2 regions of the Streptomyces sp. NPDC020807 genome follow, and region 2 is predicted to be linked to the other one. Evidence: riboswitches for the same ligand, from Rfam matches in the RefSeq annotation. Region 2 holds a riboswitch; the other holds the start of a gene.
The links. A riboswitch is a leader RNA that binds a small molecule or an ion and turns the genes downstream of it on or off. The one in region 2 is predicted to bind cyclic di-AMP.
Positions count from the first base shown of each region.

Region 1: another riboswitch for cyclic di-AMP. It lies ahead of AB0G79_RS31195 (M23 family metallopeptidase); the one in region 2 lies ahead of AB0G79_RS23390 (transglycosylase family protein).

Region 1 covers NZ_JBFADU010000035.1:33,601-41,539, forward strand. The annotation lists gene AB0G79_RS31165 (DUF1254 domain-containing protein) at 1-382, opposite strand, end outside; gene AB0G79_RS31170 (sigma-70 family RNA polymerase sigma factor) at 558-1,466, opposite strand; gene AB0G79_RS31175 (rhodanese-like domain-containing protein) at 1,664-2,158, shown strand; tRNA gene AB0G79_RS31180 (tRNA-Met) at 2,244-2,317, shown strand; gene AB0G79_RS31185 (MerR family transcriptional regulator) at 2,461-3,201, shown strand; gene AB0G79_RS31190 (PP2C family protein-serine/threonine phosphatase) at 3,582-4,832, shown strand; cyclic di-AMP (ydaO/yuaA leader) riboswitch at 5,073-5,237, shown strand; gene AB0G79_RS31195 (M23 family metallopeptidase) at 5,249-6,487, shown strand; gene AB0G79_RS31200 (aldo/keto reductase) at 6,591-7,535, shown strand; gene AB0G79_RS31205 (PrsW family intramembrane metalloprotease) at 7,549-7,939, opposite strand, start outside.
Region 2 covers NZ_JBFADU010000017.1:91,191-99,129, reverse strand. The annotation lists gene AB0G79_RS23415 (NAD(P)/FAD-dependent oxidoreductase) at 1-544, opposite strand, end outside; gene AB0G79_RS23410 (Ppx/GppA phosphatase family protein) at 915-1,835, opposite strand; gene AB0G79_RS23405 (DUF501 domain-containing protein) at 1,832-2,380, opposite strand; gene AB0G79_RS23400 (septum formation initiator family protein) at 2,465-2,935, opposite strand; gene eno (phosphopyruvate hydratase) at 3,036-4,322, opposite strand; gene AB0G79_RS23390 (transglycosylase family protein) at 4,597-5,397, opposite strand; cyclic di-AMP (ydaO/yuaA leader) riboswitch at 5,401-5,571, opposite strand; gene AB0G79_RS23385 (transglycosylase family protein) at 5,829-7,025, opposite strand; gene AB0G79_RS23380 (cytochrome P450) at 7,144-7,939, opposite strand, start outside.

The DNA.
Region 1 (7,939 bases), on a different contig from region 2:
TCCACCCCGGGCCCGCGACCAGGTAGTCGCCCGGCCCCTGGCCGGTGGTCCGGGAGCCGACGTACCCGACGTACGCGGTGTCGATGTCGTGCACCGGGAGGACGTAGTAGCGGTCGACGGCCGGGACGGAGATCACGTACGGCTCCGCGCGCAGGTCGAGCCAGGCCGTGGAGTACGGGGTGTCGTTGTTCGGGGTCACGACGTCGGTGTCGGCCGGGGTGAACGGTTCCGCGTGGTGCCGGAAGCGGCCGAACCCGCCGCCCTTCTCCGGGTCGGCGGCGACCGCCTGCGCGTAGATCGTGCGGTAGTTGTCGAGGATCGGGAGGCCCCAGATCCAGGCGTCGGCCGCCGTACGGCGGGCCTCCTCGGGAGACGGCTGCACGATGTTCCACCTTTGCGGGACTCTGCATCACAACAGGACAAGAGGGAGCCAACTCGTACAAATTCGCACGAATGACCCCCTCTCGCACGTGGTGCGCCCACAGGTCGCGACGGCGGGCTGCACCGCCCGCAGGTCGCGACGGCGGGCTGCACTGCCCGCAGGTCGCGACGGCGGACTACACCGCCCGCGCCAGCTCCTCCTCCGTCAGGCCGAGCGCGGCGACCCGCTCCGGGTCCGCCAGGATCTGGAGCTCGACGATCCGGTCCCCGGCGATCGTGAACGACATGAGCACGGTCGCGCGGCCGTCGACGACCGCCACGAACGCGGGCGCGCCGTTGGCCACGACCGGCAGCGACGCCTGCTTGAACCGCGCGTACATGAGCGCCTGGGCGACGACCGCCTCGGCGCCCCTGACCAGCTTGGACGCGGCGGCGAGGAGCGTGCCGCCGTCCGCCCGGAGGACGACGTCGGGGTCGAGGACGGCGAGCAGCCCCTCGAAGTCCCCGCCGTTCGCGGCGGCGAGGAAGGCGTCGGCGATCTCGCGCTGCCGGCGCGCGTCGGGACCGGCGGCCGGGGACGCGTCCTGCACCCGGCGCCGGGCCCGGCTGGCGAGCTGGCGGGTGGCGGCCGGGGTGCGGTCCACGATCCGCGCGATCTCGTCGAAGGAGACGGCGAACATGTCGTGGAGCACGAACGCGATCCGCTCGGCCGGCGACAGGGTCTCCAGGACGACGAGGAGCGCGAGCCCGACGGACTCGGTGAGCTCGGCGGCGTACTCCGGGTCGGTGGCCTCCGCGGCGCTGACGATCGGGTCCGGGACGTAGTACTCCAGCGGGTCCTCGCGCCGCGAGCCCCGGGAGCGCAGCATGTCGAGGCAGACGCGGCCGACGACCGTCGTCAGCCAGCCGCTCAGGTTCCCGACGCCGCCGATGTCGGCGCGGCTGAGCTTGAACCAGGTCTCCTGGACGGCGTCCTCGGCCTCGCTCACGGAGCCCAGCATCCGGTAGGCCACGGCCCTCAGATGGCCCCGGTCGGCCTCGAAGCGCCGGGCGAGCAGTTCCTTCTCGCCGCTCTCGATGTCCATCTCCGCACCATCCCCCATCGTGTCCGAAATGATCAGTCGTGATCATCGCCTGTGCGGGGGCGAAAGTGGCGTCGACGGTCCCGGTGCGTGAGATCCCCGGCCGAGCGGCGCCAAGGCCCGGGATTCCCCGGCCGCCGCGCCCGACTGCCGTGGTTCCTCACTTCAGACCGATGATCGTCGTCCGTAGATTTATGGCCATGACGACGACAACGCCGCAGGTCAACCCCGTCCTCCGCACCGCCCCGGCCTCGCCCGCCGCCGCGGTCGCGTACTTCTCCGCCAGCCTCGCCTTCCACGCCGACGTCTCCGACGTCGCCTCGGCGCTCGCCACCGCGACGGCCGAGGGCACGGACCCCGGCTTCGTCGTCATCGACTCCCGCTCCACCGCCTCCTGGGACCAGGGCCACATCCCCGGCGCGATCCACCTGCCGACCGCCCTGATCGCGGAGCAGGCCGAGCAGCTCCTCGACAAGTCCGTCCCCGTCGTCACCTACTGCTGGGGCCCGGGCTGCAACGGCGCCACGCGCTCCGCGCTGGCCCTCGCCGAGCGGGGGTTCCAGGTGAAGGAGATGCTCGGCGGCTTCGAGTACTGGGTCCGCGAGGGCTTCGCGTACGAGACCTGGGAGGGCCCGGCGGAGAAGGCGGCGGACCCGCTGACGGCGCCGGTCGACTCCGACGACTGCGGCTGCTGAGCACGCCGGACGCACCCCCGGCGCACGCCGGACGGGAACGGATTTCGTGATCGCCCCACCCATGGCGTAGAGTCGGGTTTACCGACGCGGGGTGGAGCAGCTCGGTAGCTCGCTGGGCTCATAACCCAGAGGTCGCAGGTTCAAATCCTGTCCCCGCTACTCAGTAGCAACGAAGGCCCGGATCGTGAAAACGATCCGGGCCTTCGTCGTGTGCCCCTTTTCTCGGCTCGACCCTTTTCTCGGCCTGACCCCCTTTTTCTCGGCTTGACCTTTACGCAACGTCAAGATCTACCGTTTTCGTCATGGAGTGGTCGATCCAGGAGATCGCCAAGAAGGCCGGCACCACCAGCCGCACCCTCCGCCACTACGGCGAGCGCGGACTGCTGGAACCGAGCCGGATCGGCGCGAACGGTTACCGGTACTACGACGAGGCGGGGCTCGTACGCCTCCAGCGCATCCTGCTGCTGCGGGAGCTCGGGCTCTCGCTGCCCGCCATCGCCGAGGTCCTCGCGGGGCAGCGCGACACGTCCGCCGCCCTGCGGACCCACCTCGCCCTCCTGGAGCGGGAACGCGAACGCATCGGACGCCAGATCGCGTCCGTGCGGACCACTCTCCACAAGACCGAGAACGGAGAAGAGCTCATGGCGGAGGAAGTGTTCGACGGCTTCGACCACGCGCGGTACGAGGGCGAGGTCACCGAGCGCTGGGGCCGCGAGGCGTACGAGAAGGGCGACCGCTGGTGGCGCTCGCTCGACGCCGCGCAGAAGAAGGCGTTCATGGACGAGCAGGCCGGCATCGCCCGCGACTTCGGGCAGGCGGCGCGGGACGGCCTCGCGGCCGACAGCGACGAGGTGCAGGCGATCGCGCGCCGCCAGATCGCCTGGCTGTCGACGACGTCGACGGTGACGAAGGAGTACGTGGTCGGGCTCGGACAGATGTACGTCGACGACCCGCGCTTCACCGCGAACTACGACAAGCACGGAGAGGGCACCGCGCTCCTCGTCAGGGACGCGATGGCGGTCTACGCCGAGCGGAACCTCTGACCCCTCGGGGCTCCGCTGCCCGAAGTGAGCGGTGGCCGAAACCGGGCCGGCTCTTTGCGGGCGCGTCCTGCCCCACCGTAGCGTCGCCCGCACTGTGAGTGAGTGACGTGCGGATGATCGACGCGTGAGCGACATGAGCCGGCGGGCGCCCGCCGTGCTCGTCCTGCTCGCGCCGCGGCCGCGTACGTACGCCAGTCGGCCCCGTGGAGGTCGCCGCCCGCTGCGGCGGCGGCCACCCTGGGGAGGACGCGGTACGACACCGGCCGGGCAGGAGAGCACAGGTGGGTCACCCCCTAGGAGCGGCGGGCGGCGGGCGGCTCCGTACGGGTGGCGGCAAGGACGGCCGCCCGTACGGCGGCGCCCGGCGCTTCCTCCGCGCGCTGCCCCCGCTGATCATCGTCGGCGGGGTCGTCTTCGACGTGCTGACCCCGCCCTCGTACACCGCAGCCCCGCTCTTCTCCGCCGCCCCGCTGATCGCCGCGCCGTTCTTCTCGACGCTCACGACCCTGCTCACCGGGATCGCCGCGATCCTCGCCTCCTTCGGCCTGCACCTCTACAACGGGACCGTCGACGAGATCCCGGCCCTCACCGAGACCCTGACGGTCGTCACCGTCTCGGCGCTCGCGATGCTCATCAACCGGGTCGTGCGCCGCAGCGGTGAACGGCTCGCGTCCGCGCGGGTCATCGCGGAGACCGCGCAGAAGGCGGTGCTGCCCGCGCCCGCCGAGCGGATCGGCGGGCTCCAGTGCGCGGCCCGGTACGAGGCGGCGCAGGCGGACGCGTTCATCGGCGGCGACCTGTTCGCCGTCCAGGACACCCCGTTCGGGGTGCGGCTCGTCGTCGGGGACGTCCGGGGCAAGGGCATGGACGCGGTCGAGGCGGTGGCCGTCGTCATCGGCGCGTTCCGCGAGGCGGCCGAGCAGGAACGGAGCCTGGAGGGCGTCGCGCACCGGCTGGAACGGGCGCTGGCCCGCGAGGGCACCCGCAGGGACGGGCTCGACGCGTTCGAGGGGTTCACGACGGCGGTCCTCGCGGAGATCCCGAGGACGGAGATCCCGAGGACGAAGACGCCGACGGGGACGGACGCCGCGGGCGACGGCACGACCGACGACGGTACGACGGACGACGGTACGACGGACGACGGTACGACGGACGACGGCACGAGAGGCGACGGCACGAGAGGCGACGGCACGACGGACGACGGCGCGACCGTACGGATCGTCAACCGCGGCCATCCGCCGCCGCTGCTCCTCTCCATGGACGGGAGCCTGGACGTCCTGGATCCGACGGAGCCCGCGCTGCCGCTCGGCATGGGCGAGCTGGCGGTCTGGCCGGACCGCGTCGAGGAACGCCCGTACCCCCGGGGCGCGACGCTCCTCTTCTACACGGACGGGCTCTCGGAGGCGCGGAACGCGGCGGGCGTCTTCTACGACCCGGCGCGCCGGCTCGCGGGGCGGATCTTCCCGGGGCCCGAGGAGCTGCTCGACGCGCTCGTGGACGACGTACGGCTCCACACGGGCGGCGAGTCGACGGACGACATGGCGCTGCTCGCGCTGAGCCGTCCGGCGACGGGGCAGCCGGAGCGGCGGCGGACGATGCCGGTGGTGCCGCCCGAGGGCTCGGGCCGGTGACCTCGGCGGGGTCGGTGACCATGGGTAGTCGAGGGGTCTCACTGGGATAACAATTGACATAACGTCAGATCGCCGGGGTTTGCGAAGTGCCCCGATCCCCCTTTCTGAAGGGTGGTCAACTCGGGCGATAACCCACCAATTCAATGAACGATCACCGGGAACGGCTTGGAATCGGGACCCCGTGTCTATTAACGTTCGATAACGCAGCGCGGTCGTCCCAGCCGTCGCAAGAGACGGCACCGTGCGCACGCGCCGAATCCCGAAAGGGAACCGGGGAACCACCACTTGGGGTGAATCGAGCCCATGCGCACCCGTGCGGAACACGCACCCGTGCGACCGGGCCCGTAGGAGACCTTCCTGCTCCGAACCCGTCAGCTAACCCGGTAGGCGAGAAGGAAGGAAAGGAGCGCGCCTCCGTGGCGTCCAACACTCCCGCACCCGAAGCCCCCTTCGACGCCTTCGGTGGTGGTGCGGGTCCTGCCGCTCCGGGCACCGAGTGGAACCCCACCGAGGGATCCCTCCGCGCCGAGAGCCGCTCCGGCGGCCGGCACCGGGTCGTCAAGCAGCGCTCCAACTTCGCCCGCTCCTCCACCGTCCTCGGCGTCGGCGTGATCGCCGCCGTCGGCGCGGGCGGCCTCGCCACCGCGCAGGAGAAGCCCCCGGTCTCGATAGCCCTCCCCGACCTGCCGGACCTCCCCGACCTGCACCTCCCGGCAGCGGAGGACCTCCCCGGCGTCGGCGAGTTCTTCGCCGACGAGGAGCGGGGCACGGGCGGCTCGAACGGCTCCGGGAACTCCACCGGAACGACCGGCAACGCGAACCCGCTCACCGCCGCCACCTACGTCACCCCCGCCGCCGAGCGCACCGCCCCGGCCGCTGCCGCCGACGAGACCGCCCGGGCCGGGGCCGCCACGGCGACCGCGAACACCGCCACCGCCGCCACCTTCACCCCGTCCACGCAGCCCACGGCCAGCACCGTCGACGCGGGCGAGATCCTGCGCGCCCGCATCCTCCAGCAGGCCGAGCAGCAGCAGGCCGAGGCCGACGCCGCCGAGAAGGCGGAGGCCGAGCGCCTCGCGGCCGAGAAGGCGGCGACGGAGGCCGCGGCGGCCGAGGCCGAGGCGGAAGCCGAAGCCAAGGCCAAGGCCGAAGCGGAGGCCAAGGCGGAGGCCGAGCGGATCGCCGCCGAGAAGGCCGAGGCAGAGCGGATCGCCGCGGAGAAGGCGGAGGCCGAGCGCCTGGCGCAGCTCGCCGCCAGCTACTCGCTGCCGCTCTCCTCGTACAGCCTCACCGCCACCTACATGCAGTCCGGCTCGATGTGGTCCTCCGGCTACCACACCGGCCTCGACTTCGCCGCGCCCACGGGCACGCCGCTGAAGGCGGTCCACGGCGCGACCGTGAAGTCGGCCGCGTGGTCCGGCTCGTACGGCTACCGGATCGTCCTGGAGCTGGAGGACGGCACCGAGGTCTGGTACTGCCACCTGTCGTCGATGCTGGTCAGCGCGGGCCAGACGGTGGGCACCGGCGAGACGATCGGCCGCGTCGGCGCCACCGGCAACGTCACCGGCGCCCACCTCCACATGGAGGTCCACACGGCGGGCGGCGACGGCATCGACCCGGCGGCCTGGCTCCGCTCCAAGGGCCTGACGATCTGAGGCCGGTCGAGTCCGGCTCTCCCTCCCGTGCCGGCTCTCCCTCCCGTGCCGGCTCTCCCTCCCGTACGGAATAGCCCCGGCGGCGCGGGCAGTTGATCACACCATGACGACTCTCCGCCCGCTGGGCGCTTCCGACCTGCACGTCTTCCCGCTCGCCCTCGGCGGCAACGTCTTCGGCTGGACCTCCGACGAGGCCGAGTCCTTCGCCGTCCTCGACGCGTACGTCGCCGCGGGCGGCAACTTCGTCGACACCGCCGACATGTACTCCTCCTGGGCCGAGGGCCACGAGGGCGGCGAGTCCGAGGCGGTCATCGGCCGCTGGCTGGCCTCCCGAGGCAACCGCGACGACCTCGTCATCGCGACCAAGGTCGGTGCCCACCCCCGCTACAAGGGCCTCGCCGCCACCACCGTCAAGGGCGCCGTCGAGGAGTCGCTCCGCCGCCTCGGCACCGACCACATCGACCTCTACTACACGCACTTCGACGACGAGACGGTCCCCGTCGAGGAGATCGTCACCGCCCTCGACCAGCTCGTGAAGGACGGCAAGGTGCGGGCCGTCGCCGCCTCCAACATCTCCCCGGAGCGGCTGCGCGCCTCCCTCGACTTCGCGGAGGCGGAGGGCCTCGCCCGGTACGTGGCGCTCCAGCCGCACTACAACCTCGTCTCGCGCGAGACGTACGAGGGCCCGCTCCTCGACACCGTCGCTGAGGCCGGACTGTCCTCCGTGCCGTACTTCGGTCTCGCCTCCGGCTTCCTCACCGGCAAGTACCGCCCGGGCGCCACGGTCGACAGCGTGCGCGCCGACGGCGCCGCCCAGCACCTCGCCACCGACCGCGGCCAGGCCGTGCTGTCGGCGCTCGACGAGGTCGCCGCGGCGCACGGGGCCGAGGTCGCCACGGTCGCCCTGGCCTGGCTCGCGGCCCAGCCGACGGTCGCGGCCCCGATCGCCTCGGCGCGCACGGTCGAGCAGCTGCCGGCGCTGGTGGCGTCGGCGGACCTGACGCTCACCGAAGCGGAGCTCGCCCTCCTGACGAAGGCCTCGGCCTGACCGGGGCCCGGGGCTAGCTTCTGTACGGGTTGTAGCCGCCGTAGTCGAGGTACTGCGGCGGCGCCCACACCTTCCCGGTGGCCCGTGCCGCGTACGTGAGCGAGGGCGAGGCGACCTCCCGGCGCTGCCACAGGTGGTGGAGCAGCTCCTGCTCGCGGGCGGTGAACTCGGCCTCGGAGAGCCCGGCCGTGCCGCGCCGGGCCCGGTTCCGCAGGAACGCGAGGGTCGTCGCGAAGGACTCGTACTCGCCGACCGCCTGCGCCGCCGGAGGCCCGTACGTCCGGGCGGCGAAGGCGCGGGCCATCTGCCGGGCGCCCATCGAGGAGAGCGCGAGCGGTTCGGCGGGGGAGAGCCAGCCGGCCGCCGCGTACGCCGGGAGCTCGCCGGCGATCGTGCGCAGCTCG
Region 2 (7,939 bases):
CGCCGATCGTCTCGGCGCCGGCGAAGCCACCGCCGACGAAGACGAAGGTCAGCGCCTTGCGGCGGACCTCCTCGTCGGTGGTCGAGTCGGCCTTGTCGAGCTGCTCGAGGACGTGGTTGCGCAGGCCGATGGCCTCCTCGATGCCCTTCATGCCGATGCCCTGCTCGGCGAGGCCGGGGATCGGGAAGGTGCGGGAGACCGCGCCCATCGAGATGACCAGGTAGTCGAACGGCAGCTCGTACGCCTCGCCGACGAGCGGCGCGATCGTGGCGACCTTGCGGTCCTGGTCGATGGTGGTGACCCGGCCGGTGAGCACCTCCGCTCCGCGGACGACGCGTCGCAGCGGGACGACGACGTGACGCGGCGAGATGCTGCCGGCGGCGGCTTCGGGCAGGAAGGGCTGGTAGGTCATGTACGACCGCGGGTCGACGACCGTGACGGTCGCTTCCGCGTAGCGCATCTTCTTGAGGATGCGCCGAGCTGCGTACAGGCCTACGTACCCGCCGCCTACTACGAGGATCCTGGGACGCTCCGTGGTGCTCATGAGATCGAGTATCCACCCCGCCCGAGGGGGGTGCTCGTGCGCCCCTTCACAAGGTCTCTGCACACCTCTGCTACACTCCGCCGCCCACGTGATCCAGGTCATGGTCCCGCAAAGGAACCGAGGTGCGGTCGCGAACGTTGTTCACCCCTCGTGGCCTGGTCTGGAGAGCCCTCCGTAACCCCATGAGGCGAGGTGCGTTCACACGATGGAAACAGCGAGCGAAGTGGGCCCGGGACCTGCGAAAGGGCCCCGAGGCACCCCCCGGAGGGCCTAAAGACCCTCCTTGGACGCCATCAGGGCCCTTTTCCTTGTGAAGAACTTCACGAACCTTTCCCGACGGGGTGTCGCCGGAGGGCTCGATAGGTGCCCGCTATGCGACGGATAGGGCGATCCCATCGAGGATGTCGTGCTCGCTGACGACGACCTCGGAGGCGCCGACCCGCTCGACGATCTCGCGCAGGACGAGCGCCCCGGCGATGATCACGTCCACCCGCCCGGGGTGGATGACCGGAATCGCCGCCCGCTCGTCGTGGGTGGAGGCGAGGAGCCGGTCGGCGACCTCGGCGACCTGGGCGGCGGAGATCCGGGCGTGGTGGATCTTCGTGGAGTCGTACGCGGGGAGCCCGAGCGCGATCGCGGCGACCGTGGTGACCGAGCCGGCGAGGCCGACGAGGGTCTCCGCCGAGGTGATCGGCACGGTCTCGGCGGCCAGGTCGAGGGCGGCCCGCACGTCGGCGCGGATCGCCTCGGCCTCCTCGGCGGTCGGCGGGTCGTGGCGGACGTGCCGCTCGGTGAGCCGGACGCAGCCGATGTCGACGGAGCGGGCGGCCTCGACGTGCCGGTTGCCGACGACGAACTCGGTGGAGCCGCCGCCGATGTCCACGACGAGCCGCAGGTCGTCGCCGTGGAGCTCGCCGGTGGCGCCGGTGAAGGAGAACTCGGCCTCCTGGTCGCCGGTGATGACCTCGGGCTCGACGCCCAGGATCTCCACGACCCCGTTCACGAACTCCTCGCGGTTCTCCGCGTCGCGCGAGGCGGAGGTGGCGACGAAGCGGAGCCTGTCGGGGCCGACCCCGAACTCCGTGAGGACCTCGGCGTACGCGCGGCAGGCCGCGAAGGTGCGCTCCAGGGCCTCGGGGGCGAGGCGCCCGGTCTTGTCCACGCCCTGGCCGAGCCGGACGATCGTCATCCGGCGGTCCAGCTCGACGAGGTCGCCCGTCGCCGGGTCGAGGTCCGCCACGAGGAGGCGGATGGAGTTCGTACCGCAGTCGATTCCGGCGACCCGGGTCACTCGCCCTTCTCCTCTTCCTTGGCGGCGTCGCCGCACGGGGTGACGCAGGCGCCCTTCGCCCACCACTCGGGCAGCATCGCGAGCGCCTCGTCGCCGAAGGGGTTCACGCCCGGACCGGCGACCAGCGAGTGGCCGACGAGGACGTGCAGGCACTTCACCCGGTCCGGCATGCCGCCGGCGCTCGGGAAGCCCTCCAGGACCTCGATCGCGTCGCGGCGCGCGATGTAGTCCTCGTGCGCGGCGCGGTAGGCGGCGGCGAGCTCCGGGTCGGTGGCGAGCCGGGCCTGCATCTCCTTCATGACCCCGTTGGCCTCCAGGGTGCCGATGGCCGAGGCCGCCTTGGGGCACGTGAGGTAGTACGTGGTCGGGAAGGGGGTGCCGTCGGGCAGCCGGGGCGCGGTCTCGACGACGTCCGGCTGGCCGCACGGGCAGCGGTGCGCGATGGCGCGCAGGCCGCGCGGCGGACGGCCGAGCTGGAGCTCGAAGGCCTCGATGTCCGTCGCGGTGGGCTCGGTGCGCTCGGTCTGCGGAGGGGGCGTTTCCATGTCTGCTGTCTGCCTTGCTCGGTGTGTCGCGGAGGGGTGTCGCGGAGGGATGTCGCGGACGGGTGTCACCTCGGGCGGCGGGCCTCAGGGCCTGTCGGCCTTGTCGACGCCGTCCCAGAGGTTGTCGTACCAGGGGCGGTCCGCCGCCTCCTGGCCGGCGCGGGGCCGCTGCTCCGCGTCGGGGTCGTTCACGGTGAAGCCGGTCTCGCCGGGGAGCACGTAGTGCAGGTGCTCACGGGCGAGGCGCCGGACGTAGGCCGGGTCCTGGAGGCGGGCCTTCTCGTCCTTCAGCTCCTCGACGCGCCGCGCGGTCTCGGCGGCCCTGCGCTCCTGGTCGGCGATCTCGCCCTGCTGGGAGACGTAGCTCCGCATCGGGTAGGCGAGCGCGACGACCAGGGAGCAGACGACGAGGGCGAGGAAGGCCGCGCGGCCGGTGAGCCGGGAGCGACGGGCCTGCCGTCGGGTCTGCGAGCGGTAGACACGGGCCGCGGTCTGCTCGCCGAGCAGCTTGATCCGGGTCGCGGTCGAGAACCGGTCCCGGTCCTTCACGGCCATGTCGAGTCGCCTCCCCTGTTCATGCGTACGTCCCCGCACACGGTACGGGACCGAGTACGGGGACGTACGTATCCAAGGCGTCAGGCGATGTCCGCCCGGATCAGCCCTTGAAGCGCGGGAAGGCGCTGCGGCCGGCGTAGACCGCGGCGTCGTCGAGGATCTCCTCGATGCGCAGGAGCTGGTTGTACTTGGCGACGCGGTCCGAGCGGGCCGGGGCGCCGGTCTTGATCTGGCCGCAGTTCACGGCGACCGCGAGGTCGGCGATGGTGACGTCCTCGGTCTCGCCGGAGCGGTGGGACATCATGCACTTGAAGCCGTTGCGCTGGGCGAGCTCGACGGCGTCGAGGGTCTCGGTCAGCGAACCGATCTGGTTGACCTTGACCAGGAGGGCGTTCGCGGTGCCCTCCTCGATGCCGCGGGCCAGACGCTCCGGGTTGGTGACGAAGAGGTCGTCGCCGACGATCTGGACCTTGGAGCCCAGCTTGTCGGTGAGGACCTTCCAGCCCGCCCAGTCGTCCTCGAACAGCGGGTCCTCGATGGAGACCATCGGGTACGCGGCGACGAGCTCCTCGTAGTACTCGGTCATCTCGGCGGCCGAGCGGGACTTGCCCTCGAACTCGTACTTGCCGTCCTTGTAGAACTCGGACGCGGCGACGTCGAGCGCGAGCGCGACATCGGTGCCGGGGGCGTAGCCGGCCTCCTTGATGGCCTCGACGATGAGGTCGAGGGCGGCGCGGTTCGACTCCAGGTTCGGGGCGAAGCCGCCCTCGTCGCCGAGGCCGGTGGAGAGGCCCTTGCGCTTCAGCACGCTCTTGAGCGTGTGGTAGATCTCCGCACCCCAGCGAAGGGCCTCGGAGAAGGACTCCGCGCCGATCGGGGCGATCATGAACTCCTGGATGTCGACGTTGGAGTCGGCGTGCGACCCACCGTTGAGGATGTTCATCATCGGAACGGGCAGCAGGTGCGCGTTCGGGCCGCCCAGGTAGCGGAAGAGCGGGAGGTCGGACGCCTCGGAGGCGGCGTGCGCGACGGCGAGCGAGACGCCGAGGATGGCGTTCGCGCCGAGCGAGCCCTTGTTCTCGGTGGCGTCGAGGTCGAACATGGCCTGGTCGATCAGGCGCTGCTCGGTGGCGTCGTAGCCGACGAGCTCCGGGCCGATCTGCTCGATGACGGCGAGGACGGCCTTCTCGACACCCTTGCCCAGGTAACGGTTCGGGTCACCGTCGCGGAGCTCGATGGCCTCGAAGGCACCGGTGGAGGCGCCGGACGGAACAGCAGCACGGCCGGTGCTGCCGTCGTCGAGGCCGACCTCGACCTCGACCGTGGGGTTGCCTCGGGAGTCCAGGATTTCCCGGGCTACGACGACGTCGATGGACGGCACGAGCATCTCCTTCTGGGATGTGACGCTGGATGTGACGCAAGGTCGGTGCAGGGTCGCTTGGCCTTGCGACAAGAGCCTAACCGGCTCCGGGGCTCCGGCCAGCCGTGCGCCCGCACCCTGGGACGAAAAAGGGCCCAAGGGTGGGCATGTCGGGACGAAGGACCCGAGAATTACTGGACAGTAATCAAAGTTCTCCCCGAAAACGGGGAGAACCCCGCTCCGGCGCGCACGGGGGAAGGCGCGCCGGAGCGGGGTGGTCACCGCGGGTTCGTCGTCAGACTCACTTCAGGTGGAGCTGCTGGCCCACGTAGATGAGGTCGGCGTTGTCGACGATGTCCTTGTTCAGGTCGAAGAGCTTGGCCCAGCCGCCCGTGACGCCCTGCGCCTGGGCGATCTTGCTGAGCGTGTCGCCGGCCTTGACCGTGTACTCGCCGTCGCCCTTCTTGACCGTCTTGCCGGTCGGGGTGGTGACGGTCTTCTGCGTGGCGGCCTTCGGCGCGGCGTACTGCTGCGTCGACTGCTTGGGGGCCTGGCGCTGCTCGCTGCGGGTGGTCGGCTGCTCGGCCTTGCGCTGCTGGGTGTAGCCGTTCGAGCTGCTGGAGGAAGAGGAGCTCTTCTTCGAGTACGAGGAGGAGCCCGAGTTCGAGGAGGAGCTGCTCGACGAGGAGCTGCTCGACGAGGAGCCGGAGTCCGAGCCGCCGGAGTACGAGGCGCCGGAGAGGCCCACGCCACAGCTCGGCCACGCGCCCTTGCCCTGGCTCGCCAGGACCTTCTCGGCGACGGCGATCTGCTGGGACTTCGACGCCTGGTCGGCGGTCGGGGCGTAGGCGGTGCCGCCGTACGCGGCCCAGGTGGACGCCGAGAACTGCAGGCCGCCGTAGTAGCCGTTGCCCGTGTTGATGGACCAGTTGCCGGTCGACTCGCACTGGGCGACGCGGTCCCACTCGGAGGCGGTGGCGGCCGAGGCGGTGCCCGCGGTCATCAGCGGGGCGGCGACGGCGACGCCGGTCACGCCGACGAGAGCGGCGACCTGGGTGGCCTTGGAGGGACGACGGTGCTTGCCCTTGGCGGAAAACAGCATGGGGAATCTCCTCACCGACGCCTGTGAGGTGAGCTGTCGGGTTCGGGCCGGAAAGTTGCCCGGCCGCGTGTCCTTGCACGCGGCTTCACCCCAAGCCGTTCTCGGCCGTCTCTCAACGGCCGGGACCGGCACTTACCTTGGGTCCCCCACTCCTGCCTTCGGCGCTTGCGCGACGACTGTTCCCTCGACCGACGGCAGGATTCGGCGTTTCGGTCGACGGGGCCCGCGGTGGCGAGCGGTTACGACCATAGGCACAAGCCCGCCGGAAGCTCAAAGGGCGACATTGCGGAGAATTCGCCCCTACTTGCCCTCCGGCGGGGGGCGTTTGCGCAGGTGGGAGGTGACGGGAGCAAAGTTCGCGGTAGTGACACGCCAGTTGGGACGAAGAGACCCATGTCTCACTTACCCAAATGCGGACATAAGACCGCGAACTACTCCGCCTTGGATTCCGAACCGACCGTCAGATCGAGGCTCTGACCAGGGAGGATGTGGTCCGGATCGGCGCCCACCGTCCCGCGGTTGGCGTCATAGAGGGCGTTCCAGCCGCCGGGGAGTTCGTTCTCCTGTGCAATCTCCGACAGGTTGTCACCCGGCCGCACGGTGTACGCGTCCGAAGCGCCCTGACTGTCCGTTGTGCCCGAATCCTTCACCGCGTCAGTCGTGGAGTCGGTGATGTCGGTTTTACCTGCCTTGTCGGTTTCCTCCGGGGCGGGGGCACCCCGATGCTTGCCCGTGCCGGGCGCGACCGACGAGGCGTCACCCGCCGCCGCATCGGGCGTTTCGGACGTACCGGGCGTTACGGGCGTGGTGGGCGTGCCGGAGCCGTCGGGGGCGACGGGCGTCACCGAGGCGTCGGGCGCGACCGGGGCGGTGGGCGTGTCGGGTGTGGTGGGCGCCGAGGGCTTCCCCGTACCGGGAGCGGTCGGCGTGCCGGGCGTCGTCGGGGTGGCGCCGGTCGCGGGGGCGCTCGGCGTCCCGGGCGTGGCCGGGGTCGCGGGCGTCGCCGGGGTGGCGGGCGTCACGGGGGCGGCGGGGGCGACCGAGCGCTCCGGGGCCTTCGCGTCCTCGGAGGGGGCGCCCGACGGCGTACCCGCGGACGTACCGGCGGAACCGTCGGCGGAGGAGGCGGAGGAGGCGTCAGAAGGTGTCGCCGCGGACGCCGACGGCACCTCGGAGGTCCGGTTCGACTCCGCGACGGGCCCCGTGGACGTCGCCGAGGGCGTGGCCGGGCCCGGGTCGACTCCGGTGGCCTTGCCGTCGTTCCTGAGGCCCGCGATCGGCGCGCAGGTCGCCCAGTCCGTGCCGCCGGCGGCGAACGCCTTGTCGGCCACCGCGATCTGCTGGGCGCGGCTGGCGAGGTCGGGGCTGGGCGCGTACGCGAGGCCGCCGTTCCGCTCCCAGCTGTCCTGGGTGAACTGGAGGCCGCCGTACATCCCGTTGCCGAAGTTCGCGCTCCACTGGCTGCCGGACTCGCACTCGGCGACCCGGTCCCAGGTGGCGGCGTCGGCGGCGGAGGCGGATCCGGTGGCGAGCAGCGGCAGCGCCATGGCGGACCCGGTCACCCCCGCGGCGACGACGAGGGCGGGGGCCTGACGGGGGCGACGGTGTCGTCCGTTCCCGGAGCGCATAGGGAGGCCTTTCGCGTGACGGCTGAGACTGCCGGGAAACGTAGCGGCATTCGAACGCCCGTCACAAGTCGATGGAGCCCCGATCACGCGAAGATCACAGTTCTGACGGATCGTCAACTCACTGAACGCGCCCGGAAGGGGAGAATTCCACCGGAAGCGTGCGCAACCCCCTCATGATGAGCCCGCCGCGCCAGCGCAGTTCGTCCGGATCGGCGGCAAGTCGCAGGTCCGGCAGGCGAGTCAGCAGCGTCGCGAGCGCGGTCTGCCCCTCCAGCCGGGCGAGCGGCGCACCCAGGCAGTAGTGGATCCCGTGCCCGTACCCCAGGTGCTGGCTGTCCCGCCGCGAGAGGTCGAGGACGTCCGGGTCGGCGAAGCGCTCCGGGTCCCGGTTCGCGGCGGCCAGGACGACGAGCACCGGATCGCCCGCCGGGATCTCCTGCCCGCCGATGGTCAGCGCCCGCGTCGCGTACCGCCAGGTCGCCATCTCCACCGGACCGTCGAACCGCAGCAGCTCCTCGACGCCCGTCTCCAGGAGCCCCGTCTCCCCCGCCGCCAGCGAGCCCTGGAGCCGCTCGCGCTCCTCGGGCCGGCGCAGCAGCTGGTAGACGCCGTTGCCGATGAGGTTGACGGTCGTCTCGAAACCGGCGAACAGGATGATGAAGGCCATGGCGGCGGCCTCGTTCTCCGTGAGGTGCTCGCCGTGGTCGGAGGCCTTGATGAGCCCCGAGATCAGGTCGTCGCCGGGCTCCTCGCGCTTGCGGTGGATCAGCTCCGCGAGATAGCCCCGCATCTTCTTCACCGACCGGGCCACCCCGCCGCGCGGCCCTCCGCCGTGCCGGATCATCATCCCGGCCCAGTCCCGGAAGTCGTCCTGGTCCTCCGGCGGCACGCCGAGCAGGTCGCAGATCGCGTAG